DNA from 3 places in the Terriglobus aquaticus genome. Region 3 is predicted to be linked to each of the others. Evidence: predicted binding sites of a transcription regulator. Region 3 holds the regulator's gene; each other region holds the start of a gene.

Region 1 (4,940 bases), 330 kb from region 3:
GCAGATCACCACTGCCGTGGGCCGGTACTACGACCTGAACGAGATCTTCGAATCCGTGAACCGGCAGTTCTTCTTCGGCCTGCTTGGCCGGCCGATTCTCACCTGGAGTCATCACGCGGCCCGCCGCCTGCTGGGCCACTATGACGCGGCGCACAACACGATCATGATCAGCCGGGTGTTCGATGGCCCTCGGGTGCCACGTTACGCGATCGAGTACCTGATGTACCACGAGATGCTGCACCTGAAGCACCCGGTGCGGGTCAAGGCTGGGCGGCGTTGCGTCCACTCGCGTGAGTTTCAAGCGGAAGAACGGCTGTTCCCGCAGCTACAGGAAGCGAAGGCGTTTTTGAAGCTGCTCTAGCTGTGCTCAGACTGCGGCGGGAGAGGTCTCCACCGCTGGAGGCACCGGCACAATGCCGCGCTTTCGGGCGTAGGCGATCATGGCCAAGCCCGCTGCGATCGTGAGCAGAGCCGCGACCTGCGCGTTGGTCATGCCGAAGTAGAGGCGGTCGTTGCGACGGATGAACTCGACCAGGAAACGGCCGATCCCGCTGAGCACAAGGTATTCGCCCGTGATCTGGCCGATTGGCAGTTGCTTGCGCCCGCGGATCCACAGGTACACCGCTAAAGCCAGACCAAACAGAAGCTCGTAGAGCGGTGTCGGCTCCACCAGTAGTCCAGGCGGATTTGGCCGTGGCGGATCGAGAGCGTCGTCGTGGATGTGAACGCCCCACGGATGCGTTGTGTTGATGCCGTAGTCGCCGTCACCAGAGGTGAGGCAGCCAATTCGCCCGATGCCGTAGCCGAGTGCCGCGGCAGGTGCGGCGAGGTCCAGCATCCGCAACGGTCCGATGCGCAGCGAGCGCCCCTGCCACAGCAGCGAACCAAGGCCAAACAGCAGGCCGCCGTACCATGCAAAGCCGGCGCGAAACCACTGCAGAAAGTTCCCTAGGATCTCTACCGGGTGGGACCAGCCGGGCAAGATGATGGAGTGCAAGTCGCGTCCGAACTCAAGCGGCTGCTGCAGTTCGTGCCACAGTTTGGCGCCAAAAATACCGGCGATCATGGAGGTGGCCACAACCACCACCGCATCGGCCTTGATCAGGTTGCGGCTCATGTTGCGTTGCAGGACCACCACACCCGCTACACCGGCCAGCCACATGAAGAGTCCAAAGGTGCCGAGCGAAAACGAGCCGATGTGGATATAGGGAAACATGCGCCTTGTGAAGTATACGTTCGCTGTTTCGGAGGTTGTTGGCGCACGCGCTCGCGTTTAGGCTTAGGGGATGTCTACCAGCGATTCCGCAGCCGAGCCGGTCGAACCCCGCACTCCCACGTTCATCCCGGCGTCGCAGTGCGAAGTTCTCTTCTCCGAGCAGGAGATTCACGCGCGCGTGCAAGCCCTGGGCGCGGAGATCAGCCGCGACTACGCCGGCGAAAGCATTGTGCTGGTTGGGGTGCTCAAGGGCGCGGCAATCTTCCTGGCGGACTTGGCTCGGGCCATCGCGGTCGATAACACCTTCGATTTCGTGGCGGTCTCCAGCTATGGCAAAGGGAAAACTTCGACCGGTGCGGTCAAGTTGATCAAGGATTTGGACGTGCCCATCGAGGGCAAGCACGTCATTGTGGTCGAAGACATTCTGGATACCGGCCTGACGCTGAGCTACCTGCGCAAGATGATGCTGCAGCACAAGCCCGCCAGCCTGAAGATCGCGACCTGCCTCGACAAGCCGGAACGGCGTTTGGTGCCGATTGAAGCGGACTATGTCTGCTTCTCGATCCCAAACCGGTTCGTCATCGGCTACGGTATGGACTTCGCCGAGAAGTATCGCAACGTTGTGGATATCCGGCTGTTCCCCGAAGAAATGGCTTAGGATCGGCTTCCGTTAGCCGCAGAGCACGGTCGGAAGCGCCTGTGCAACCGCGCTATTTTGGCGGAACTGTGCCTGAGTGGCCGAAGTCACCGTGCGTGTTTGTGGCATCACACCTCCCAGACGAGGTGAGTACAGTTTCGCCTCCTCTTCGCTTACGATAGAGGTTGGATGCCCTCGCTTACGGTGCGGCAAAAGCTCGAGATTTTGGCCGACGCGGCGAAGTACGACGCATCGTGCGCCAGTTCCGGCGCCACCCGCGCGAGCAACGGCAAGGGTGTGGGGCACTCGGACGGAACGGGCATCTGTCACAGCTACACGCCGGATGGACGCTGCGTCAGCCTCTTGAAGATTCTGCTGACGAACTTCTGCACGTACGATTGCGTATTTTGCGTGAATCGCGTTTCGAGCGACATACGCCGCGCGCGTTTCTCCGTGGAAGAAGTCGTCACGCTGACTCTCGATTTTTACAAGCGGAATTACATCGAGGGCCTGTTCCTCTCGTCCGGCATCATCCAGTCTCCGGACTACACCATGGAGCAATTGGTGCAGGTGGCGAAGACGCTGCGCCTGGTGCACCATTTCGGCGGATACATCCACATCAAGGCGATTCCCGGATGTGCGCAGCGCCTGATCGACGATGCCGGCCTGTACGCCGACCGCCTGAGCGCCAACATCGAACTGCCGACGCAGGACGACCTGGTACAGCTTGCACCGGAGAAAAAGGCGACGGTGATCGAAGGCACCATGGGCCAGATCGCCGATCGCAAGGCGGAGGTTGACGAGGACCGCCGCAAGCTGCCCAGCGCTCCCAAATTTGCGCCCGCGGGCCAGAGTACTCAGATGGTCATCGGCGCCACGCCGGCCACCGATCGCGACATCATCCAGCGCGCGAGCACCCTGTACGGCGGATACAAGTTGCGCCGGGTCTACTACACGGGATTCTCGCCGTACCCTGAGGCGGACACGCGACTGCCCCTGCAGGCCACGCCGCGCATGCGGGAACACAGGCTGTACCAGGCAGATTGGCTGATGCGCTTTTATGGCTTTGCCGCCGACGAGATCGCTCCGGAAAGCGACCCGGAGTTGAATCTGGCGATCGATCCGAAGCTGGCTTGGGCGCGCCGCCATCCCGAGTTTTTTCCGGTCGACGTCAACGCAGGGACGCGCGAAGCTCTGCTGCGAGTGCCGGGTCTGGGCTACCACAATGTGGACCGCATCCTGCGCATTCGCCGCTATCACAAGCTTTCCATGGAGGACCTGCGCAAGCTGCACGTGCGCATGAAAGACGTGCTCGAGTTCGTCGTCACCACGGACCACTTGCCTGTGGCTACGCTTCCCTTCACCACGGAGCAGACAGATCGCGAGACATCCGACGCGGAGTTTGCGGCCCTACCGCCTGCCCAGCCCCTTGCTGGCTTGGTTGCGGCGCAGCAGATGGACCTGTTTGCCGCCGCCGCTCAGTCCGCGGCTACGGGTGTGCTGTGAGTCTGCTTCACGCGCTGGCGGAGCGCGTGACACGCGTGACGGTGCCGCCCAGTTTCGATGCGTGGCGCGAGCTCGCGCGTAAGGCTCTTCTGCGTGGGCTGGAGCCGGACAGCATCGACCTCGCAGACGCCACGGTCGCCGCCCAGGCCGACGACCTGTTCGGAGCGGTGCAGACCGACGCGAGTGCACTGGACGGCCCCTACGCCGAGATGTCGCAGGAGCGGCCGCATGTTCCTCGAGCCTTTCTCGATCGCGCCAAACTTGCCAGCTACCACCGTGACCCGCAGCGCTGGAACCTGCTGTATCGGCTGTTGTGGCGGCTCCAGTCGAATCGTGACCTGATGCGCATTGAGGTGGACCACGACGTAAGTGCGATGCTGCGCCTGGTGCAGCAAGTGAAGCGCGACGAGCACAAGATGCACGCTTTCGTTCGCTTCCGCCGCATCGAGGGCGAGCGCGGCGAGGAGTTCATCGCCTGGTACGAGCCGGCGCATCGCATCTTAGAACTGGCTGCACCCTTCTTCGCGGAACGATTCGCCGTGATGCGCTGGTCCATCTTGACGCCGGACGGTTCGGCCTACTGGGATCCCGAGTTGCATCAGTTGCAGTTCGGTCCGCCACTCGACCGCACACACGCGCCTGCCGGGGACGAACTCGAAACGTTGTGGAAGAGCTACTACGGCAGCATCTTCAACCCGGCCCGTCTGAATCCCGAGGGGATGCGCAGCCACATGCCGGTGAAGTACTGGAACAACCTGCCGGAGGTGGAACTGCTTCCCTCTCTCTTGCAGGCGGCGGAGGGCAGAGTGGAAAGCATGATCTCAAAACAGGGCGGCAAGCCGAGCGCGGCTCCGTTCGTTCCGCACGAGCACACGCTCCCTGTGATCCAGGCGGCCTTGCCTACCTGCCGCGGCTGCGACCTGTACGAGCACGCCATCCAGGTGGTGCCGGGCCGCGGACCAGTGACCGCCGACCTTGTGCTCGTGGGCGAACAGCCGGGCGACCAGGAGGACAAGCGCGGCGAGCCCTTCGTCGGCCCTGCTGGCGGCGTCCTGCGGAAAGCTCTCGCAGAAGCTGGTGTGGATCCTGACGCTGTCTACATGACCAATGCGGTAAAGCACTTCAAGTTCGTGCAGCGCGGCAAGCTGCGGCTGCACCAGAACCCGCGGATGAGCGAGATCACTGCCTGCAAGCCATGGCTCATGGCCGAACTGGACGCACTGAAGCCCAAGCTGGTGGTGGCGCTTGGCGCCAGCGCGGCCAAGTCGCTACTGGGCGGCACCTTCGCGCTCATGCGGGACCGCGGCAAGCTGATGCAGGCGAACTTCGCCGAGCAGGTGATGGCGACGATTCATCCTTCGGCCGTGCTGCGCGGACGTGATGACGCTGCCCGCGAGCAGTTGTATCGTCACCTGCGCGACGACCTGATGCTGGCTCGACAGTACCTGGGTGCCGCCTGATCGAGTGCTCCGTTGAACGGGACAACTCAACGCCCACGACGAGCGAGCCTGATTTGCGAACCCGGCCAAGTACGATGGAACTACTGTGATCCGAACCATTGAAGACCTTCGTGGTCCCGCG
Region 2 (4,940 bases), 1.4 Mb from region 3:
ATCATCGCGATCTGCATCATCAGCCAGTAGCCGGGCTGGAACGGCGTGATATGCGGTGCAGGGAAGAAGACGAAGTAGGTCAGCGCCATCCACGCGTACATGCCGACCTGGAAGCAGAGGATTGAGAGCGTGTCGGCCTTGATGGCGGCCAGGATCACGCCGCCTGCGCTCAGGTCGTGCCGCATGGGGCGCAGGGCGAAGTACTGAAAGACGATGCCAAGCGCCCAGGCGGCCGCGAAGTCGATCGCGTACTCCGCCCACAGCATCGATCCAAAGAGCGTGATCCCTGCGGCGGCGATGCCGAACTCTGAGACGAGATCTGCCAGCATGCAACCGGCGCCGCAATGGCTGGTGCCGGTGGCGACCTGCGTCCAGTTCGGATCGGGCGGTTGCTTTGCCTCCGACATGCCATCGCCTTGCCTGCTACCCATTTGCATCGGCATGGGTTCGCTCTTCGGCTTGGCGCGACCAAAGCGGAAGTACGCCCAAGCGGCGAAGACGCTGAAGTAGAGCGCGGTGACGGGCCAGACCACGTTCATCACGCCCATCTTCTGCGGCCGCCGGAACTCGTCTGCTGCGATGGTGATCGCGCAAATCACGGCGATGACAATGGACACAATGGCGAAGGTGTTCAGCACGAGCAGGCTCCTGAAAGGTAGGAGTGCCCGGCTGCTGCGCTCGTTGTAACGCGCAACGCCCGCCGTAGCAGGCGGGCGTCGTTGGCCTCGTGCGATCGAGGGCACTTAGCCCATGTACATGCCGCCGTTCACGTCGAGCGTGTGCCCGGTGATATAGCTCGCGTCGTCGGAGGCGAGGAAGCGCACGGCGGCGGCGATGTCGGCGTCGGCACCGGCGCGGCCCAGGGGCACCACGCTCAGCATGGCGTTCTTCTGGTCGTCGTTCAGAACGGCGGTCATCGCGGTTTCGATGTAGCCGGGCGCGACGGCGTTTACGGTGATGCCGCGGCTGGCGAACTCACGCGCCAGCGACTTGGTCAGGCCGATCATGCCGGCCTTGCTGGCGGCGTAGTTCGCCTGTCCGGCCTGTCCGGTCTCGCCCACAACGGAGGTGATGTTGATCACGCGGCCCCAGCGAGCCTTCATCATGGGCTGCAGCAGCGCCTGCGTCAGCAGAAAGGCACCGGTCAGGTTTGTCGTCAGCACGTCATTCCAGTCGGCGGTCTTCATGCGCAGGACGAGGCCGTCCTTCGTCACGCCGGCGTTGTTGACCAGGATGTGGACAGCACCGAGCCTGGCGACGATCTCCTTGGCGACAGACTTGATGGAGTCTTCGCTCGCAACGTCGAGCGCGAAGCTCTCGGCCTTGCCACCTGCAGCCTCGATCTCGGATTTCACCTCGGCCAGCTTGCTCTCGTTGCGTGCGGCCAGCGCGACCGTGGCACCCGCGCGTCCGAGCTCGATCGCGACGGCGCGTCCGATGCCCTGCGATGCTCCCGTGACCAGCGCAACGCGCCCTTCGAAACCTGCCATGTGTGCCATACCTCTCTTCCGCTGAACAGTATACGAAGCGGGATCGCGCCAGCGGCTCCTCTGTGCGAGGCTGCCGTGGTCATAAACAAACGGGCGAGGCCGCAGCCTCGCCCGTTGCTTGAAAAGGTTTACTTACCCGCGACCCTTGCGTCCGCCGACGGCTTCCACAGCCTTGGCTTCGCCGTCCGCTGGAGCATCTGGAACCGGTGCGGTCGAGGCCGCACCGATCTTCAGCTTGGCGCGCAGTTCCGCGTCCATGCGGCCGAAGACGTCCTTGTTGGTCTTCAGGAAGTTGCGGACGTTCTCACGACCCTGTCCGATGCGCTCGCCCGCGTAGCTGTACCACGCGCCGCTCTTGTCCACGATGTTGTGCAGCACCGCCAGGTCGAGCACGTCGCCCTCGCGGCTGATGCCTTCGCCATACAGGATGTCAAACTCAGCCTCACGGAACGGAGCGGCGACCTTGTTCTTCACGATCTTGGTCTTGGTGCGCGATCCCACGACCACGTCGCCTTCCTTCACCGCACCGATGCGGCGGATGTCCACGCGCACCGACGAGTAGAACTTCAGAGCGCGGCCACCGGTCGTCGTTTCGGGGTTGCCGAACATGACGCCGATCTTTTCGCGGATCTGGTTGATGAAGATGAGGCAGGTGCGCGACTTTGAGACTGTACCGGTCAGCTTACGCAGTGCCTGCGACATGAGACGAGCCTGCAGACCCACGTGCGAGTCGCCCATTTCGCCGTCGAGTTCGGCCTTGGGGACGAGCGCCGCGACCGAGTCGACGACGAGAACGTCGATCGCGCCGGAGCGGACCAGCGCCTCGGTGATCTCCAACGCCTGCTCGCCGTAGTCCGGTTGCGAAATCAGCAGGTTGTCCGTGTCCACGCCCAGCTTGCGCGCGTAGACGGGGTCCAGCGCGTGCTCGGCGTCCACAAACGCGCAGATACCGCCCTGCTTCTGCGCTTCCGCCACGATCTGCAGCGTGATGGTCGTCTTACCGGATGATTCCGGGCCGTAGATCTCAACTACGCGGCCGCGGGGAACTCCGCCCACGCCAAGCGCCGCGTCGAAGCTGATGGAACCGGTGGAGATCACGGAGATGGGAACGATGGCGTCCTTCGCCCCCAGCTTCATGATGGAACCTTTGCCAAACTGCTTTTCAATGCCGGCCAGCGCCAGCTCTATGGCTCTGCCGCGATCGTCTGCCATGCCGTTACAACCCTCGCAATCCTAAGAAAATCGTAGCACCCGAAACAGGAGTAGAGCAAAGAAAAAGCGAAGCAATGGTGCACCATCTTTGCGGCATTTCCTGCCGCCAGCCTACCGCTGCAGCAGGTCCACCGGCTCGTGTGGATCGCGGATGCGGAAGTGTTCCGCCAGCCCCGGATACTGCCGCTGCACCGCCTGAAACATCTGCCAGGCGACGTTGCGATAGCTCCAATGGCCGGCCGGCGTGGAGCGCAGTTCGCTGATGTACACCGCCTGCGCAAAGTCCATGGCGAACAGCGAGCGGCAGCGCGTGGCCAGCGGCAGCACATAGGCTGCGTCCGGGTTTGCGGCTACAGTCGTCGGTTTCGGGTCGGTGGGGAAGTCGAGACCGTCGGCCGGCGATGCCAGGGGTTTGCCCCACGTCATGCCCAGGGAGCCATTCGCGCGGAACTCCGGGACGGGAACAGCAGCCGCCGAGTGCGCTTGCAGCTTCGAGCCCTCCGCAGAAGCGGTGGCCACCGTGTCCGGCACAGTGGCTCCCCCCAGCCGGGCGTACGCGTGCATGGCCGATTCCATACCTTCCGCAAATACCGCCGCCACCGCCGACCCGCTGACGGGCGGCTGACCCGGGAAGTCTGGCGTATCGAAGCCGTGCGCAGACGTGTAGTCCTGCAGCAACTGCACGCAGCGGCGGTGCCGGTGCATGTCGCGGAAGCCGCCCACATCCATCAGGATGTCGAAACGCAAACCGTTCGCCGCGGCAAAGGCGCGCGGCAACTCGTCATGCCGGCCGCGGTGCACGGTGCCGAGCGACACGAGCTCCAGGATGCGCTGCTCCGGCAGGCTGCGCACCGCTTCCCGCAACTGCGCGTAGCGGTAATGCGTGTGCGGATACAGCAGGGACGTTGCAAGGTCGATTTCCAGTGAGAGCCGCTCGCCGGGCGGCGTTACGATCAGCTCCACGTTGGGAGACTCAGCCGGCATCGCCGCAATGGGCGCGTCCCCCATCAGAGATCGCGCGGCCTCGGTGAGTGCCAGCTTGCTTTGCGCTGCGAAGTTACTCGGTGCCGTGTACTTCACCAGGGTCGGCGCAACCTTCACCTCCCTCGTGTCGCCCGTCGGGTTCCAGGCGGAACCGCTGGCGGCCTCGCGAAGCCGCTCGCCCAGCTCGCGTATCTCGCCGTACTCGCTGCCCAGCAGGCGGGCGATCTGTTGCTCCAGCGTGCGCGCGTTGGTGATCTGGCCCAGCGACGTATTCGTCGCCAGCGGCAACAGGTAGCGCGCCATGTCAAAGGCGCGGGCCCGCAAGGTGCGCGTATACGCTGCCTCGTCCATGGTCGAGGGCCGCGGTGTGTGCTGCTTCAGCTCCTGCAGCATGCCTTCGCCCACAGCCTGGTAGCTGTCGAACAGGTGCGTGATGGTCGAGCGGTACAGCTCCGCCTTCGCCGAGTCGTCGAGCCGAGGCGTGTAGTAGCCGGACTTGCGGAAGTCCTGGTAGCGCGTGGAGCGCTCCTGCCCATCCCAGCGCGGCTCGTCGACTAGGGCGATCGCAGCCAGGAGGCTCAGCCGCTCCACGGCAAAGGCAACGTGCGCCAGGTCGGCGATGGAGCGGTGACCGTACTGGAAATAGAACGTGTTCAGGAACTGCTCGGCGCGTTGCGCGCTGATCTCTTTCAGCGATTCACGCAGGGTCAGGGCACTGCGCGAATACTTCGCCATCGCATACGCCAGCACCTCCGGATCGGCGCCGTGAATGGCGTACACCTCGGTCGCGGCGGTGACTGCGGGGCTCCCGCTGGCCGGGACGTCAGGCAGGTTGTCGGGCATGCACCCAAGGATAGCGCGGCGTATGCTGATCCGGCATGAGACTTTTCTCACAAGCAGTCGTCATCGCCTTCCTCACTGCCAGCTCCGCTCTGGCACCGTCCATGGCACAGGAGAACCAACTGACTCCCGCGCAGCAGAAGGCCGGATGGCAACTGTTGTTCGACGGCAAAGACATGAACGGCTGGCATGTCGCCGCGACGGGAGAGCCGGTCACCGGCGTGCTCATCCAGGACGGCGTCCTGACGCTGCAGAAGAGCGCGCACCACCAGGGCGACGTTGTGACCGACCGCACCTTCACCAACTTCGAGCTCCTCGCGGACTTCAACATCGAGCCCGGCGGCAATAGCGGCATTAAGTACTTCGTCAACGACCAGGTGAATGCGGCGGCGCACGATCACCAGCTCGGTTTCG
Region 3 (4,940 bases):
GGGCTGGAGCTGTTTGAGAACGGCGCCGGCGTAGTCAGCTCCGGCGCACTGCTGGCGCTTGGACTCGTGTGCACGATGCTCACGGTCAGCCACATGCGGCGCAGTCCGCGCGCGCTGTTTGCGCCTGCGCTGTTCCGGATTGCGACGTTTCGCACCGTGATGGTGGCGGGTTCGCTGTTTCGAATGGCGGTGTTTTCCGTACCGTTCCTGCTGCCGCTGCTGTTTCAAACGGCGTTTGGGTTGGACGCTCTGCGGTCGGGATCGCTGACGATGGCGGTGTTTGCGGGCAACCTGGCGATGAAGCCGCTGACCACGCCCCTGCTGCGGCGGTACGGATTTCGTGGCGTGCTGCTGGGCAACGGCATCGCGACAGTGTTGCTGCTGGCCGCTTGCGGGTGGCTGCGAGCCGCGACTCCAGTCACGCTGGTGCTGCTCATTCTGTTTTTGGGGGGCGCCGGGCGGTCCATGGAGCTGACTGCGTTGACGACGCTTGGCTTTGCCGACCTGTCGCCGGAGCTGACGGCAAGCGGGACGACGTTCGCAACCATGGTGCAGCAGATGACGGTGAGTTTGGGTGTGTCGGTGGCCGCGCTGGTTCTGCACCTGACGCAAGGTACGGCCGCGGATGGCGGCGCTGGCCACGGCAGCTTTCGGGCGGCGTTCTGCGCGATGAGTGCGCTGGCGCTATGCAGCCTGATTTCGTTTGCGCGGTTGCCGGTTGAGGCGGGGAGCGCAGTGAGCGGGCACCGCGTGCGTACCCAGGCCCTTGGAGATGCGCCCGCGCAAGGTTGATGCCGGGATACGAAGCTAGCTAATCAGCGGTGCTGCTGGCTTGGAGCAGTGCGAGCCAGTCGGCGGGGGAATGGGCCAGAGCGTCCGGTGATTCGGCGAGCATCTTCTCCTTTGCGAAGCCCCAGGTGCATCCCCAGGCGAGGACGCCGGCGTTGCGGGCGGTGCGAACGTCCACTTCGGAGTCGCCGATGAGAACTACCCTTTCGGGAGCGATCATGTGCCCGAGGATCGTCTCCGCGTTACGCCAGAGGGCGAGCAGGCCTTCGGGGTCTGGCTTCTTGGTCGCGAAGCTGTTGCCGCCGAAGTTCGCGAAGAGGAGCGGCGTGAGGTGGAGAGCGTCGCAAATGCGGTGCGAAGGATTGACAGGCTTGTTGGTGAGTACGGCCAGCAGTGGCGGCGAATCCAGATTGCGGATTTGCTGGAGCGCGGCGAGCACGCCTGGGTAGGGTGCGGTGTGATCGAGCAGGTGTTCGCGGTAGAAGCTTAGGAAGTAACGGAGCGCTTCGTCCTGGAGAAGATGCGGATCTCCCCCGGCGGCAGCCAGGGAACGTTCGACCAAGGCGGCTGCGCCATCGCCGATGAAGCTCGCAATATGTTCCGCTGGCAGGTGCGGAAGCCCGCAGTGGACCAGCGAGGCGTTGACGCACTCGACGAGGTCGCGACGAGAGTCGATCAGCGTGCCGTCCAGATCGAAAATGAGAAGTTCCGGACGGTTCAACGGTTCATTCCGAGGGTCCAGAGGAGACCGCGCTCCAGGATGCCGGTGAAGAGTGGGTTGTCGTAGTTGTCGATGTTGTGACCGAGCGCTATGTAGAACTCGCGGCTGTTATCGAAGGTTTGGGTCCACGCCAACGGCAGAGCGGACGGAAACTGACGGGCGTCAGCGGCCTTGTCGCCGAGGGCGAGGGCATCGCGCGGCGTAGTCAGAAGGATGTGAAGATCGGGCGCGAGACGGTCGAGGAAGTAGCATTCGTCGGTCCAGCGGAAGCTGGCGGGCAGGGAACGGGTGACCGGCGAAGCGGGGTCCGCAACGGTCACGGTGAAGCTCTGCTGGGGCGGGTGGAAGGCGAAGTGTCCCCCGAGCACCTGCTGGAAGTACGGCCAGTTCCGCTCGCTGCCGGAAGCGGAGTGGACGGCAACGAAGCCATGGCCGGCGTGAATGTAGGCGCGGAAGGCATCGCGCTGCGCGTCCGTAGCGAAGGCGTCGTTGTTGCTGTTGCTGAAGACCAGGGCGTCGTACCGGCTGAGGTTCGCCGGGGTGAAGGCCGCCGGATCGGCGGAGGTGTCGACGGTAATACCGTGCTGCGCACCGATGCGGCGGAAGGCCTCGACACTAGCGGCGATGTTTTCGTGGACGTAGCCCTTGCCATCGGGTGTGTAGTTGCGGGTATAGACCAGGATGCGCTTGGGGGCGGACTGCGCGACGCACAGGCCCACGATCAGGAGGGCTGCGAGGCAGCCGCCCAGCAGGGCCAGCGATCTCGACCTAGGCATACTTCCGCAACATGCCGAGGACTTTGCCCTGGATGGTGACGCGGTCCGCGGGAGCGAAGATGGGAGCCATGGCGGCGTTAGACGGTTGCAGGCGTACCATCGCACCTTCTTTGTAGAAGCGCTTCAGGGTGGCGTCTGCGCCGTCCACGAGGGCGACGACAATTTCACCTTCGCGCGCGGTGGCGGTGCGTTCCACCAGCACGTAGTCGCCGTTGACGATGTGCTCGTCGCACATGGAGTCACCGCGAACTTCGAGAGCGAAGACCTCACGGCTGCCGACGATCTCTGACAGCGAGATGGTTTCAGCGGTCTCGATGGCTTCGACCGGTTTGCCGGCAGCGATGCGGCCCATGAGCGGGAGCCGGTCTGGCGTTCGCCGGGACTTCTGCGCAAGGACGTCGATGGACCGGCTCCGGTTGTGGGATCGCTGGAGAAGGCCCTTGTTGTGCAGGTTGGTGACGTGTTTGTGGACGGTTGCGAGGGAGTTCAGCCCAAGTCCGGTGGCGATCTCTTCATAGGACGGGGAGTAGCCCTTCCGCTGAGTAAATGCGGAAAGGAAATCGAGCACCTCTTTTTGCCGACGCGTGATCGCCATGCTGGAATTGTAGCGAATAAAAGGCGAACCGTGGCAAGGGGCATTCGGGTGAACCAAAAGTGGCACATCCGAGCGAACTTTCCCATTTTGAGAAAGCTGAAGTGGAGTGATCCGGCGCATCCGTTGCGAGGCCTAATGCCCACACAGCATCTTTCTTACAGAGCAGCGAATAAGAGAACGCTCAGCGTTCCGTCCCTTCCAATCTTTCCCCCTGAGTCTGACCGAGATAAGAGGAAACCATGCAGATTTTGCTCGTGGAAGATGACAGTGCTTTGGCGTCGTTCTTGAAGAAAGGTATGGAACAGCAGGGCCACACGGTGATGCACGCCGCAAACGGAGAAGCCGGCGTGGAGATTGCGGCGGAGAACCAGAATGACGTGATCGTGCTGGACCTGAACCTGCCGCGGCTGGACGGGGTAGAGGTGTTGCAGCGCATGCGCCTGGGTGGTGTGCAAACCCCGGTGCTGGTGCTGACGGGCCGCGGCTCCGTGGAGGAGCGCATCCGCTGCCTGGACGCCGGGGCAGACGATTTCCTGGTGAAGCCGTTTTCGTTCCACGAGATGGCGGCGCGATGCCGGGCGATCCTGCGGCGCAAAGGTGTGGAAACGGAGAGCTCCGTTGTGCGCCATGGAGCCTTGCAGGTGGACCGGCTGACACGGACGGTGCACGTTCACGGCGCGGAGGTGGTGCTGACCGCGAAGGAGTTTGCGCTGCTGGACTACCTGCTGCAGAACCGGAAGCGCGCGGTGAGCCGGCCGGAGTTGCTGGAGAAGGTCTGGAAGATGGCGCCGGACTCCGGCACCAACGTGGTCGATGTGTACGTGAACTATCTGCGCCGCAAGCTGCGGACGGACGAAGGCGACGAAGACCTGATCGTGACGGTACGGGGCAGCGGGTACGCGCTGGCTCCGGCGGCCGGTCCACTGAAGATGGTGCCGCGCAAGCCAGCCTCTGACGCGTCCTTCCCAGCGCACATGCCGGGTACGGAAGCCTTTCCGGCGGTGGCGGCATGAGCGGCACCTATATCTCGGTGAATAGGGAACGTGCGCACGGCATCTTGCACGCCCTGAGTCAGCCGCTGACGGTGATGAGCCTGGCGCTGACGATGATGCAGGGCTCGGCGGATGAGGCGGAGCGCGCGCAGGCGCTAGAAGCGGTGATGGTGGAGTGCCAGCGCGCGATGCGGTCTGTGTATCAGTTGCGGTCGCTGCTGGATGAAGCTGTGGATGCGGGCCGCGGCCTGGAAGCTCCGGCGCCAGGCGAGACCGCGTGGGTCGATCGCAGTTTTGGGGGAATGGCATGACGCAGGCAGCGGGTCGGGAGATCACGGGAACACAGCCGCCTCGCACTGCGGCGCTGAGCGCGACAGTGCTGGTGGTGAGCGCGAATGCGGAGTTGCGGGCGCATCTGGCCAAGACGCTGCGAGGTCTGCGGTGGACGGTGCAGGAGGCGGAAAGCGGGGCTGAGGCGTGGCTGCGGCAGGAGGACCGTCCCTGTGGCGCGGTGCTGCTGGACGAGTGGCTGCCGGACCTGTCGGCGCGTGAGTTTGCCCAGCAGTTCCTGGAACAGTTTCCGACGGTCGACATGCTTACGACGGAGGGATCGCCGGTGGCGTCGGCCGTTCGGAGCCCGCGGCGGAACGAGCTGCTGCTGGCATTGCGCGATGCCGAGCACTTGTGTGCGGCTGCTCCGGCGGCGACAGCCTCGGGGTTGGGAATGCCACCAGTCTCCGCAGCAGCGGCTCCGGTGGGTAATGCTGCCGAGGAACGATCTGCGGGCGGCACAACCCCGGTGTTTGCCCTGCCGGGCATGCTGGGCGGCAGCGCGGCAATGCAGGAGTTGGGAGCGCTGATCCGGCTTGCGGCTCCGCATTCGGCCAGCATCCTGGTAGAAGGCGAGACGGGTACAGGCAAGGAGCTGGTGGCGCAGGCGGTGCACCGGTTGAGCGGGCGCTCGGCGAAGCCGTTTGTCACGCTGAACTGTGCGGCCATTCCAGAGCAACTGCTGGAGTCGGAGCTGTTTGGGCACACCCGCGGAGCGTTCACGGGCGCGGTGAACT

The links. The regulator LexA, encoded in region 3, represses DNA repair genes until DNA is damaged. The targets are predictions, from matches to a motif close to CANTTCGCTTTTTATTCGC.
Region 1: OHL12_RS04420 (putative DNA modification/repair radical SAM protein) is a predicted target of LexA. The motif match lies at 2,008-2,026, and genes of this name have one in related genera.
Region 2: recA (recombinase RecA) is a predicted target of LexA. The motif match lies at 2,758-2,776, and genes of this name have one in related genera.

Annotation. Positions count from the first base shown of each region.
Region 1 covers NZ_JAGSYB010000001.1:1,043,373-1,048,312, reverse strand. The annotation lists gene OHL12_RS04435 (M48 family metalloprotease) at 1-361, shown strand, start outside; gene OHL12_RS04430 (prolipoprotein diacylglyceryl transferase) at 368-1,216, opposite strand; gene hpt (hypoxanthine phosphoribosyltransferase) at 1,287-1,874, shown strand; gene OHL12_RS04420 (putative DNA modification/repair radical SAM protein) at 2,043-3,359, shown strand; gene OHL12_RS04415 (UdgX family uracil-DNA binding protein) at 3,356-4,819, shown strand; gene OHL12_RS04410 (alpha/beta hydrolase) at 4,905-4,940, shown strand, end outside.
Region 2 covers NZ_JAGSYB010000001.1:2,155,597-2,160,536, reverse strand. The annotation lists gene OHL12_RS09035 (DUF4396 domain-containing protein) at 1-638, opposite strand, end outside; gene fabG (3-oxoacyl-[acyl-carrier-protein] reductase) at 744-1,490, opposite strand; gene recA (recombinase RecA) at 1,623-2,702, opposite strand; gene OHL12_RS09020 (FAD-dependent thymidylate synthase) at 2,814-4,529, opposite strand; gene OHL12_RS09015 (3-keto-disaccharide hydrolase) at 4,565-4,940, shown strand, end outside.
Region 3 covers NZ_JAGSYB010000001.1:716,944-721,883, forward strand. The annotation lists gene OHL12_RS03155 (MFS transporter) at 1-792, shown strand, start outside; gene OHL12_RS03160 (HAD family hydrolase) at 812-1,510, opposite strand; gene OHL12_RS03165 (ThuA domain-containing protein) at 1,507-2,286, opposite strand; gene lexA (transcriptional repressor LexA) at 2,279-2,881, opposite strand; gene OHL12_RS03175 (response regulator transcription factor) at 3,121-3,894, shown strand; gene OHL12_RS03180 (hypothetical protein) at 3,891-4,184, shown strand; gene OHL12_RS03185 (sigma-54-dependent transcriptional regulator) at 4,181-4,940, shown strand, end outside.